2 linked regions of the Halorhodospira halochloris genome follow. The protein of the gene in region 1 binds, or shares a complex with, the protein of each later gene. Links are inferred from orthologs where the notes say so. Each region holds a gene or a part of one and is shown on either strand. Other genes may lie near its edges.

Region 1 (7,485 bases):
TTCGTTTCCGGGCACTGATCGATCCGCAACTTACACAGCCTACCGTTGTGGCGCCTGATGCCAGCAGCGAACAAGTCTTCGTCGAGCGCCTTTGTCGCCACTTAATTAGCCAAGCGCATAGCTCTTCCGAGCTGCTCGGCAAGTTGATGGGGCGCGGTGCCGTTACCCCCGACAATAGCCCTTTGCACCCAGAGCATGTGGCCGATTTGTATTTACGTGTCGGCCATATGGCTCAGATTGATGCCCATCACCATCGCCTGGCCTTAGACATCCTTGCCGAGGAACTCGAGCAGCTGCTGCCGCAATTCTACCGTGCTGCCTATTCAATATTGGCTGGTGAAGCTGGTGAGCAGGGCACGCCCTCCTCAGGCGATAGCGACACCGAGCAGACCGCTGCGGCTAGTCAAGAGGTCGATTTTGTTGCCCGGGCAAGACGCAGTAGGCAGAAGGTGGAGCAGGGCCGCGCTAGGGTTGAGCGCGAGATTGAGCGCTGCCTAGCTGGGCGCAGAGTTCCCCCAATGGTGGAGCAGCTGATCAGGGATAATTGGGCACGATTGTTGCTTCTAGTCTACGTAGGAGAGGGGCCTGATTCGGATGAATGGGTGCGCAATTGTGCTGTTATGGAACGCCTGGTCTGGAGCTTTCAGGCGCCCTATGACGAACTCGCCCGGCAACGCCTGGTGCTGGAGATTCCGCTGCTGCTCCACGAGCTTACCGATGGCCTATATTTGGTTATGCAGGAGCCGATCGAGCTGACAAAGATACTCCGTGCTTTGGAAGGGGAATATCTTAAGTGCTTGATTGAGGATGACCCTGAGCTTAGGCGGATCAGCGCTAATGATGAGCCTGGCGATAGCTCTCCTCGGCCTGAAGATTTCGGTTCTCTGGATAAACTCGCTGAGGGCACTTGGTTTGAGTTTAACTGCTTTGCAGATGATCCGCTGCGAGCCCGCCTAGCTGGCAAAGACGCCAAAGGTACCATGGTGTTTTGTGATCGAGCCGGCTTTAAGGTTCTGGAGCGCACGCCAGAGGAGCTTGCTGGGTCTATTGCTAAGGGCGAGGCTAAGGTTCTCGATGATGAAAAGCTGCTTGACGCTGGCCTGTCACGAGTGATGAGGCGGTTGTGCGATCGGAGGTTAGGCCACGGCGAATGATCCTCTTACGCCACATCTTTGCAGCACTGATCTGCCCCCTGATTTTGCTCCACCTGGTGAGCGGTTTTTTCTGGGTTGGTGGGGCAGCGCTTGGCTCTACGCGGGCCGGTAGAGCGGCGGCGACTGTGTGGAGTAGGGCCTTGTTGATCCTATTTGGAGTGCGCCTGCACCAAAATGGTAAACCGCTCAAGGGTGCGTTATGCGTAGCCAATCATCTGTCGTGGCTGGATATCGTCGCCCTGAAGGCGAGTTTTGACGCTTGTTTTTTAAGTAAGGCCGAAGTTAAGAGTTGGCCCATTATTGGCCTGGTTGCCTCCTGGTTAGGTACTTTATTCATTGGGCGCGGCGCTAACGGTGCCGCAGAGCGGGCGACGCAGCAAATTGCTGAGCGTTTGCGGGCAGGTGAAACAGTCATTTTTTTTCCTGAAGGGCGGATTAATCAGGATCGTGGCCTGCTGCCTTTCCGTCCGCGGTTGTTTAAGGCTGCCTACGACGCGCAGGCCCTGGTTCAGCCGGTAGCTATTCGCTATCTGAGTGCTAATGGCGATTTGGGGCACCTTGTGCCTGAGTATAATATGTTAAAGAGCGTGTGGTGGTTGGCAGGCAGGCGCGAAGTTGAGGTTGAGATTACCTTCCTCGAGCCGCTTGAGCCCGCTGATAGGCCGCGCCGGCAAATAGCCGATGAGTCGCGGGCTCGGGTTGCGCGGGCTTTGGGTTAAGCTAGCGCCGCGATGCTAATCGCTCAAAGGCTGCCCGTAGTCGCGGATCGGCGGTGGCAGAGGCGGCTCGTTGTAACGTTCGGCTGGCCTGATCGCTTATTGGCCCTGGTGGCTGTAGGGTGCTGCGTCGCTTACTCTCCCTGGCGACCCGAATACTCACCCGGTGCGGTCGCGGCGCGCCAATGCGCTGCGCTGTATCCTGCAGCAAGCGCGAGAGGTAGCGTAGTCGCGTTGCCCAGCCTCCACTTTGGGCTACCAACACCATCTCCTCTTCATCCAGCCGGGCCAGGTGCCAGCGCCCGCGCATCTCGTCGGGGAGAGCGAACTGCATGCGCCGACGCAGGCCGTCGAGTTCGCGGGCATGATCGATTAGGGATTTGAGGGTCCCTGGGTTGGAGTTCAAGCGTGGTGCTAGCCGGTACAGCTTGCCTTGGCGCGACTCTAGGGCCGGTTTAATGGTCAGTGCAGGTGGTCGTGAAGCCGGTTTGGGGCTGTTTTTGGCGGCCTGCGTCTGTGTTCTTGCGGTGCCTCCAGCTGATTTAGACATCAGTTCTTAGTCTCCACCATTACCAATCAAGCGCCATTATCTGTATCCTGTGGGCATCAAAATCGCCGAGCGAATGTGACAAACGAACTATGCTACAGACTATAATCAAGAGAGTTTTTGGAACCCGCAATGACCGCGCCCTGAAGCGGCTGCGTAAACGCATCGCTAACATCAACGAGTTGGAGCCGCAGATCCAGCAACTTAGCGATGAGCAACTGCGCGCCAAAACCGATGAATTCAAACGCCGCCTGGCTGCCGGTGAGACCCTTGACGATATTCTCGAAGAGGCGTTTGCCGTCGTCCGTGAGGCCTCCAATCGTACTTTGGGTCTGCGCCATTTCGATGTCCAGCTGCTCGGCGGCATGGTGCTTCACCAAGGTAATATAGCCGAGATGAAGACCGGTGAGGGCAAGACCTTGGTCGCCACCCTGCCGGTCTATCTTAACGCACTCACCGGGCGCGGCGTCCATGTGGTTACCGTAAACGATTATTTGGCGCGCCGCGATGCCGAATGGATGGGCAAGATCTACCGTTTTCTCGGTATGGAAGTCGGGGTTGTGGTCTCCCGTCAACCGCGCGAGGAGAAGGTCGCAGCTTATCAGGCCGACGTAACCTACGGCACAAATAACGAGCTGGGCTTCGACTATCTGCGCGATAACATGGCCTTCCGCAAGGAAGATAAGGTGCAACGCGACCTCTACTATGCCCTCATAGATGAGGTCGACTCGATCCTTATCGACGAGGCGCGAACCCCGTTAGTTATCTCTGGCCCTGCTGAGCAGCCGGGTGAGTTATACGAGGCGATGACTCGGGTGGTGCCCAAGCTCGAGCCTCCTGAGCGCCAGGCTAGCCCGGATGATGAAGAGGAGCCACCGGGCGACTACCAGATTGATGAGAAATCACGCCAGGCCTTCCTTACCGAGCAGGGTCACGATCATGCCGAGCAACTGCTGCGTGCCGAAGGGTTGCTCGGTGAGGGGGAGTCGCTCTACGACGCCCGAAATATCAATCTGGTGCACCATTTGACCGCCGCGCTGCGGGCGCACACGGTGTATCAGAAGGATGTTCACTATCTGGTACGTGACAATCAGATCGTTATTGTCGACGAGTTCACCGGTCGGGCCATGCCGGGGCGGCGCTGGTCGGATGGCCTGCACCAGGCGGTGGAAGCCAAAGAGGGGGTTCCGATTCAGGCCGAGAACCAGACCCTGGCCTCGATTACCTATCAGAATTTCTTCCGCCTCTACGAGAAGATCGCCGGCATGACCGGTACCGCCGATACCGAGGCGTTTGAGTTTCACCACATCTATGGACTGGAGGTGTTGTCAATACCGACCCACCAGCCGATGGTTAGGGAAGATAATAACGATCTAGTCTATCGCACCAACGAAGAGAAGTTTGATGCCATAGTCGCTGATATCAAGGACTGTGTCAGCCGCGGTCAGCCGGTGCTGGTCGGCACAACCTCGATCGAGGCCTCAGAGCGGGTCTCCAGTGCCCTCAAGCAGGCAAATATCGACCACAATGTCCTCAATGCCAAGCATAATGAGAGCGAGGCGCAAATCATCGCCGACGCTGGGCGCCCGGCGACGGTAACTATAGCTACAAATATGGCTGGTCGGGGTACTGATATTGTCCTCGGTGGGAATCTGGATGCTGAGTTGGCAGAGCTTGGTGAAGACGCCGATCAACAGGAGATCGCTAGGCGCAAGGAGCAGTGGCAGCAACGTCACGATCAAGTGGTTGAGGCCGGTGGCTTACACGTTATCGGCACCGAGCGCCATGAGTCGCGGCGGATAGATAATCAGTTACGTGGGCGATCCGGGCGTCAAGGCGATCCGGGTTCGACACGTTTTTATCTCTCGCTGGAGGATCCGCTGCTGCGCATCTTTGCCTCTGAGCGGATGTCGACAATGATGCAGCGCTTAGGCATGGAGCATGGCGAAGCCATAGAATCGAGGATGGTGTCGCGGGTCATCGAGAATGCCCAGCGCAAGGTTGAGGCGCACAACTTTGATATGCGCAAGCACCTGCTCGAGTTCGATGATGTCGCCAATGACCAGCGTAAGGTGGTCTACGAGCAGCGCAATGAACTGCTTGATGCGGACGACGTGGCCGAGACCTGTGAGGCGATCCGGGAAGATGTTATCGATAAGGTGATATCTGAATATATCCCGCCGGGGTCGATAGATGAACAGTGGGATGTTGCCGGCTTGGAGAAGGTCCTGGCTGATGAATTCGGCCAGCCTATGCCGCTCCAGCGTTGGCTTGATGAAGACGATAGCCTGCATGAGGAGACCTTGCGTCAGCGCATCCATGATGAGGTTGAGAAGGCCTATCAAGAGAAGGAGCAGCAGGCCGGCAAGGAGGTGCTGCGCCACTTCGAGAAGGCGGTAATGCTTCAGGTGCTCGATAAACACTGGAAGGAGCACCTTGCCGCTATGGACTATCTGCGCCAGGGGGTTAGCTTGCGCGGCTACGCGCAGCGCAATCCCAAGCAGGAGTTCAAGAAGGACGCTTTTGAGATGTTCCAGCGGATGCTGGAGGGGCTCAAGCGCGAGGCGGTAGCGGTCTTGCTGCGGACCAAGGTTCAGGCTGAAGAGGACGTGGAGGCGCTTAACGAGGAGCGTCGGCGAGAGGCTGAGCGCCTTGAGCAGTTGCGCCAGAATGCAGCCGATGGCAGCGCCGCGGCAGCTGCCGGCCGCGGCACTGGAGTAGGGGCCGCCCTGGGCATGAGCCCTGGGGCAAGCGCCGCCGCCTCAGGAGACGGTAGGCAGACAGCTGGTAGTGGTTCGGCTGGACAAATGGGCAGTGCCACCGCTGGTGGTACTACTCGTGCTGATGTTGCTCAGGCGCGGCCGCGCTCGGCTCAGCAAGACGGTAACCGGGCGCAGTCGAGTGCGGGCCAGCAGGGCCAAGGTGGTGCAGCGACCAGCGATACGGTGGTGCGTGAATCACCTAAGGTCGGCCGTAATCAGCCCTGCACCTGCGGCTCGGGCAAGAAGTACAAGCACTGCTGCGGGAAGTTGTAGATGAGCCCTTGTCAACATTCCATCACTCCGCAGCCGGTCGCCGGCGTCCGCGTTGGTAGTGTATGTGCCGGTATTAGGCAGCCTGGACGGCCAGATTTAACCCTTATCGAGCTAGCCGCGGGTAGTAAGGCTGGTGCTGTCTTTACCCGCAATCAGTTCCGTGCCGCGCCGGTATGGATAGCTGAGCGCCATCTTAGCAGTAATGCGCCGCGTTACCTGCTGATCAACACCGGTTACGCCAATGCCGGTACCGGTGAGCGTGGCGAACCGGATGCCCTGGCCTGTTGTCGGGCGGTGGCTGATAATTGTAACTGTGCCCCTGAGCAGGTGATCCCTTTTTCTACCGGCATTATCGGTGAACCATTGCCGGTCGAGCGGGTGGCAGCGGCCATCCCTAATGTCTGCGCCGATCTGCGTGAGGATGGCTGGGAAGATGCTGCCTGGGCTATCCATACAACCGATACTCGAGCTAAGCAGGTTAGCTTGCACTTCGAGCTTAGTGGCGGGCCCTGTACCATTACCGGCATAGCTAAGGGGGCGGGGATGATCCGTCCGAATATGGCGACCATGTTGGCTTTTATCGCCACCGATGCCGGGCTGAGCGATACTGCTCTCGATCGAGCACTGCGCCACTCGGTCGGCCTTTCTTTTAATCGGGTTAGTGTCGATGGGGATACATCGACTAATGATGCCTGTCTGCTCGCAGCTACCGGTGTGGGTCCTGAAATCGAAGGAGAGGGTGCCGATTTTGAGCGTTTTCAGGCGGCCTTGGATGCTGTCTGCATCGATTTGGCGAAGGCTATAGCCGCTGATGGCGAGGGCGCATCGCGCCTGGTGGAGGTCGAGGTGCGTTCCGCGGTAAGTAGTGCCGAGGCGGAGCAGGTTGCCTTTACGGTAGCGGAATCACCGTTGGTCAAGACTGCTCTAGCAGCTGCTGATCCAAACTGGGGCCGAGTCTTGGCAGCGGTGGGGCGGGCAGGCATTGCTGATCTTGATGTCAACCGACTGCGCCTTTTTTTTGGCGAGCAGCTTATCGCTGAACATGGCGGCCGCAGCAACAACTACGATGAGGCAGCCGCCGCAGCTGAGTTGGCGCGCCCTCAAGTAGCGGTAACCATTGATTTGCAGCGCGGTAACTCTAACGCAACTGTCTGGACTTGCGATTTGACCGCCGAATATGTGCGAATAAATGCCGAGTACCGGAGCTAGATTGCCTGCAAGTGCTGGGAAACCTCGACAATTACCCGACTTCTATTTAATTACTCCTACTCAGCCCGATGACTGGCAGGCGTGGCTGGATCTGATAAGACGCTCGTTCTTTGATCCGGGGGTCGGCTGGTTGCAGATGCGCCGACACGACCTGGATGATCAATCTTTCCTGGAGCTTGCCACCGAGCTATATGCTCTATGCCGGGAGAACGGCATCCCTATGCTAGTTAATCGCGAACCGTGGCTTGCCGAACAAATCGCAGCAGATGGTCTCCATTTGAGCGAAAGTAGGCTCTTTGAAAAGGGCATAGAGCAGCGGTTGCGGCCTTTTGCCTGGGTTGGAGCCTCCTGTCATGGCGTCGAGTCGTTGCAGCGTGCTGCTGACATAGGTGTCGATTTTGCAGTCCTCTCCCCGGTGCACTCGACGCCTAGCCACCCTGGACGTCAGCCGATCGGTTGGCAGGGATTCGCCGCTACGGTAGCTCAGGTGGATTTGCCGGTCTATGCCCTCGGCGGTGTTGCTGCTGCAGACTTGCATACCGCCAAGGTGCACGGTGCTCAGGGCATTGCAGCGATTCGCGGCCTATTGCCGTGACTCACCAATCCCTCTATAGCGAACAGAGGGCGAGTTGAAAGTTGATGTTATCATGCACGGCCTGAGGCCGGGTCATAGTATCTGGTTGACGCAAGAAGCGGATGGTTATCAAATGCCGGTTGCCGCTTATCTCCGGTATTACCGTATCGCTGCAGGTGACGCGCAGGCGCAACATCTGAATTTGCGCTTCGTCATACGGGGTGCGCCTCTGCCAGGCCCCCTTCTCCGC
Region 2 (4,698 bases), 520 kb from region 1 along the record:
AGCAAGGACCCGGTTGCTCCCCGTAGCCGCACTGCTTCCTTGTAATAATTGCGGAACTGCTTTTCCATCACGCCGTACATCCGGCGCACTTTTTGCTTCTCGCGCAGCTGCAAGCCGTAATCGGACATCCTACCGCCACGTCGCTGGCCGTGTTGACCAGGAGGCTGCTCTAGCTTACATTTCGAATCTAGCGGTCTGACTCCGCTTTTGAGAAACAAGTCGGTCTTTTCACGCCGTGCCAACTTGCACTTAGGTCCAATATACTTCCCCATGGCGAGTGCTTCCTCCTTAGACCCGTCGCTTCTTCGGCGGACGGCAACCGTTATGCGGAATCGGTGACACATCCGCAATATTGGTTATCCGATAGCCCACGGCGTTCAACGCCCGTACCGCAGACTCGCGTCCAGGACCAGGGCCTTTAACTCGAACTTCTAGGTTTTTCAAGCCATACTCCTGCGCCGTGCGAGCGGCGTTCTCCGAAGCCACTTGTGCGGCGAATGGCGTGCTCTTTCTCGAGCCTTTAAACCCACTTCCTCCGGCACTAGCCCAAGCAAGGGCATTACCCTGACGGTCTGTAATAGTAATTAGCGTATTGTTAAACGTAGCGTTTATATGCGCTACGCCGTCGCTAACTGTGCGTTTTACCTTTTTTTTGCCGCTTCCGCGGCTAGCTGCCTTAGCCATATCTCTCGATTCCCGTTATTCTCAGCGTGCTTATCTGGCCGCCAAGTCTTGGCCCGCGCGCGGTTTAATCGATAACCTCAACGGCTTGCCGGGCCGCGTCTTGGTCCTTTACGTGTTCGTGCATTCGTCTGGGTGCTCTGTCCGCGGACAGGCAGTCCACGGCGGTGACGAATGCCTCTGTAACATCCCAAATCCATCAGGCGCTTGATATCCATTGCCACTGACCTGCGTAGATCGCCCTCAATGACATAATTGGCAACCTCGCGACGCAGTGCCTCGACATCGGCATCGCCGAGATCTTTTACTCGCCTATCAGGAGCAACGCCTGAGTCTTTACAAATTTGCCGGGCGCGTGTTCCACCAATGCCATAGATGGAGGTGAGCGCCACCCAAGCATGCTTATTAACCGGAATGTTTATCCCTGCGATTCGGGCCATGGGGCCAATCTCCCGTGATGCTCACGTACTACATTGTCTTATTAGGCTCAATAGCTATGCCTGGAATCGTCCCAGGCCTATCCGCTAACCTTGCCGTTGCTTATGACGCGCTTCTGTGCAAATAACTCGCACTGTTCCGCGACGTTTAATTATCTTGCAATTACGGCAAATCCGCTTCACCGATGCTCTTACCTTCATCGTTCCTACTCCAACTCTGGGAATGCGCCTTCTCCTCGACGCAAAGAGCGGCAAGGATACCAACCTTCATGCCCTCATGCCACCCTTTTTGACGTGTTAAGCCATCTTTCCTCAGCGTAACAGTCCACCACCCGGACGTTTGTGTCCTTTCAAATTAGCCTTCTTCATGAGTGGCTCATACTGATGGGACACAAGATGCGACTGCAGCTGCGCCATGAAATCCATCACTACAATTACGCTGATCAGCAATGAAGTGCCGCCGAAGTAAAATGGCACATTCCAGTACAAGATCAAGAACTCAGGCATCAGACAGACCGCGGTTATGTAAAGCGCTCCAGCGAACGTTAACCGCGTCATTACCTGGTCGATATACCGCGCTGTTTGTTCCCCTGGTCTAATCCCCGGGATAAACGCCCCCGACTTCTTAAGGTTGTCGGCTGTGTCCCGAGAATTGAATACCAATGCTGTGTAGAAGAAACAGAAAAACATTATTGCAGCCGCATAAAGAGCCACATATATCGGCTGGCCAGGCGACAGTGTCGCAGCTATGTCGCCAATAATACCGAATCCTTCAGCATCGCCAAACCACTGACCCAGCGTGGCCGGGAACAGTATTATGCTCGATGCGAAGATAGGCGGAATGACACCAGCCATATTCAGTTTCAGTGGCAAATGGCTCTGCTGAGCGGCATACATCTTCTTGCCGTGCTGACGCTTCGCGTACTGCACCGTTATCCGGCGTTGGCCGCGCTCTACAAATACAACAAAGGCAGTGACAGCAGCCGCCATGGTGAGCAGGGCCAAGATCGTTGCTGTACCTAGCTCCCCGGTGCGATGTAGCTCTAATGCGCCACCCAGTGCACCGGGCAACCCGGCAACTATGCCGGCAAATATAATGATAGATATACCATTACCTATGCCGCGCTCGGTGATCTGCTCACCTAGCCACATCAGGAATATAACGCCCGTTGCTAATGTTACAGTAGATATCACTACGAACATAGGCCCAGGCGTTGCCGCAACCCCCTGTTGCTGAAGGGCAATGCTGATACCAAAGCCCTGAAAAGTAGCCAAACCTAGGGTGCCGTAACGCGTATATTGGGTAATCTTGCGCCTGCCTCGCTCGCCTTCCTTTTTAAGCCGCTCAAGCGACGGCACAACCGCGGCCATTAACTGCATTATGATGGCCGCTGATATATAAGGCATGACCCCCAAAGCAAAGATTGACAACCTCTCTAGGGCGCCACCAGCGAACATGTTGAACATTTCCAGAATGGTGCCGCGCTGCTCCTCGACCATCTGCTCCAAAGCAGCAGGGTCTATCCCCGGAATGGTAATGTGCGTACCAATCCGATAGATGATCAAGGCCATCAAGACAAACAGCAGACGCTGACGAACCTCAGTCAGCTTGCCCATTCCACTCAGTGCTGATGCAGCGCCACCAGAGCGTGCCAAATCAAACCTCCTCGACTCGCCCGCCGGCAGCTTCTATAGCCTTGCGAGCGCCCTTCGTTACTTTCAATCCGCGTATAGTGACGGCTCGACTAAGCTCACCCGAGGCAATGACTTTGGCAAAACGCATATTTTTTCGGACAACGCCCGCTTTTTTGAGGGTGTCCATATCAATATCACCAGCCTCGACCGAGTTCAGTTCATTTAGTCGTACCTCGGCTGTGTAGAGACCTCTCTGTGAACTAAAGCCAAACTTAGGCACACGGCGCTGCAGGGGCATTTGACCGCCCTCGAAGCCGACCTTGTGAAATCCGCCGGAGCGGCTATGTTGACCTTTATGTCCTCGGCCTGCGGTCTTACCAAGCCCACTGGCAGCGCCTCGCCCAACGCGCTTGGCCTTGGTCTTGGTGCCCTCTTTAGGAGACAGGTCATTAAGGCGCATTAAACCTCCTTGGTCTCCAGCATATAAGAGACTTTATTTATCATCCCGCGGTTCTGCGGTGTATCTTCGACTTCTACAGTTTGATGCATACGTCGCAGTCCAAGCCCAGCCACACACTTCTTATGATCGGCTATCCGACCATGAGGACTGCGCCTAAGCGTCACCCTGATCATCTTTTTCTCTGCCATGATTAGCCCACGATCTCTTCTATCGCTTTGCCTCGGCGGGCGGCCACGTCCTCAGGAGAATCCATCTGCGCCAGACCATCAACAGTTGCCCTAACAACGTTAATGGGGTTGCGCGAACCGACCGACTTCGCCAGCACATCCTGCACACCCACCACCTCAAAGACAGCTCGCATGGCACCCCCGGCGATTATTCCTGTACCGGGTGAAGCGGGCTTCATAAACACCTTGCTGGAGCCATGAAAGTGGGTTACGGGATATCGCAGCGTAGCGCCGTCGAGTGGCACTCGCCGCATATTGACGCGGGCACGCTCCATTGCCTTCTGTATTGCAGCCGGGACCTCCCTAGCCTTCCCATAGCCAAAACCGACTCGCCCGTCTCCATCACCAACCACCGTGAGCGCAGTAAAGCCGAACTGTCTCCCGCCTTTGACTACTTTAGCCACACGGTTGATGGTTATAAGCTTTTCACGGAGCCCGTCCGCAGCACCCTGTTCTCCATTAGCCATAAACTTATGCCTCTAACCTAAAACTGTAGCCCAGCCTCGCGAGCTGCCTCCGCAAGTGCCCGAATCCGCCCATGATAGCGATAACCAGAACGGTCGAAGGCCACTTGGTTTATTCCTGCCTCCTTGGCCCTTTCAGCTATCATGCGTCCTACTTCACTTGCGGCATTGATGTTACCAGTACCGCCGCTGCGGTCCCGTAAGCCCGGCTCAACTGTCGATGCAGCCGCCAAGGTCCGAGACCCATCCGGGGCTTGAACCTGAGCATAGACGTGGCGTGGGGTACGATGAACCGAGAGCCGATAAGCCCCCCTTTGCCTTATACGTCCCCTGCTTTTGCGGGCACGACGCATGCGCTCAATTTTCTTTTCCATGTCCGTTCCCACCTTTACTTCTTCTTGGCCTCTTTTAAGACCACTCGCTCACCAACGTACCTCACGCCTTTGCCTTTATAAGGTTCAGGAGGCCTGAAACGACGTATTTGTGCAGCAACCTCTCCGACTAGCTGTTTATCAGCACCCCTGACAACAACCTCGGTCTGTGATGGCACTTCGAGAGTTACCCCCTCAGGAGGCACAAAATTTATCGGATGCGAATGCCCTAAGGTCAAATGGAGCGTAGCCCCCTGCAGTTGTGCCCGGTATCCTACACCGCGCAACTCGAGGCGGCGCTCAAACCCTTCGCTGACTCCTTGGACCATATTGTTGATCACAGCCCGGGTTGTGCCTGTCAAAGCAACAGCCTTAGTTCCGCGCTTGCGGGGGCGTAGCAGTACTTTCCCCTCTTGGTGCTCG

The links. The genes of interacting proteins can lie anywhere in the genome.
Region 2: the proteins of secA (region 1) and secY are in contact, whole or in part, in a crystal structure (PDB 3DIN), measured with the Thermotoga maritima proteins. The link is inferred for Halorhodospira halochloris from one-to-one orthologs. Residues at the interface, in WP_004082002.1 of Thermotoga maritima: Glu261, Ala262, Arg263, Lys300, Ala301, Arg302, Thr303, Ile304, Ile305, Leu323, Tyr324, Asp325, Pro326, Val329, Ser330, Tyr333, Ile336, Lys340, Phe345, Val349, Glu363, Phe364, Tyr374, Ser375, Gly376, Gly377, Glu393, Ile395, Thr482, Ser483; in WP_004081795.1 of Thermotoga maritima: Glu108, Gly109, Glu110, Glu111, Ala236, Glu237, Arg238, Arg239, Ile240, Thr241, Ile242, Gln243, Tyr244, Ala245, Arg246, Arg247, Val248, Thr249, Gly250, Arg251, Arg252, Val253, Tyr254, Gly256, Ala257, Ser258, Thr259, Tyr260, Leu261, Pro262.

What each region holds. Positions count from the first base shown.
Region 1 is NZ_AP017372.2:1,901,102-1,908,586, reverse strand. What follows is about bases 2,168-5,652. They hold secA (preprotein translocase subunit SecA), read left to right. Parts: upstream 2,168-2,509; coding sequence 2,510-5,452; downstream 5,453-5,652. Other genes in these bases: argJ (bifunctional glutamate N-acetyltransferase/amino-acid acetyltransferase ArgJ), read left to right, coding at 5,453-5,652; HH1059_RS08670 (DciA family protein), read right to left, coding at 2,168-2,420. Also shown: HH1059_RS08680 (DUF1631 family protein), read left to right, coding at 1-1,154; HH1059_RS08675 (lysophospholipid acyltransferase family protein), read left to right, coding at 1,151-1,873; more of HH1059_RS08670, read right to left, coding at 1,875-2,167; more of argJ, read left to right, coding at 5,653-6,661; HH1059_RS08655 (thiamine phosphate synthase), read left to right, coding at 6,642-7,256; cell division protein ZapD, read right to left, coding at 7,270-7,485. UniProt on the Escherichia coli protein: Required for protein export, interacts with the SecYEG preprotein conducting channel.
Region 2 is NZ_AP017372.2:2,422,366-2,427,063, forward strand. Bases 603-3,564 are described here. They hold secY (preprotein translocase subunit SecY), read right to left. Parts: upstream 2,775-3,564; coding sequence 1,431-2,774; downstream 603-1,430. Other genes in these bases: rpsK (30S ribosomal protein S11), read right to left, coding at 603-684; rpsM (30S ribosomal protein S13), read right to left, coding at 762-1,121; rpmJ (50S ribosomal protein L36), read right to left, coding at 1,206-1,319; rplO (50S ribosomal protein L15), read right to left, coding at 2,776-3,213; rpmD (50S ribosomal protein L30), read right to left, coding at 3,213-3,401. Also shown: rpsD (30S ribosomal protein S4), read right to left, coding at 1-272; more of rpsK, read right to left, coding at 289-602; more of rpsE, read right to left, coding at 3,565-3,907; rplR (50S ribosomal protein L18), read right to left, coding at 3,925-4,278; rplF (50S ribosomal protein L6), read right to left, coding at 4,293-4,698. UniProt on the Escherichia coli protein: The central subunit of the protein translocation channel SecYEG. Consists of two halves formed by TMs 1-5 and 6-10.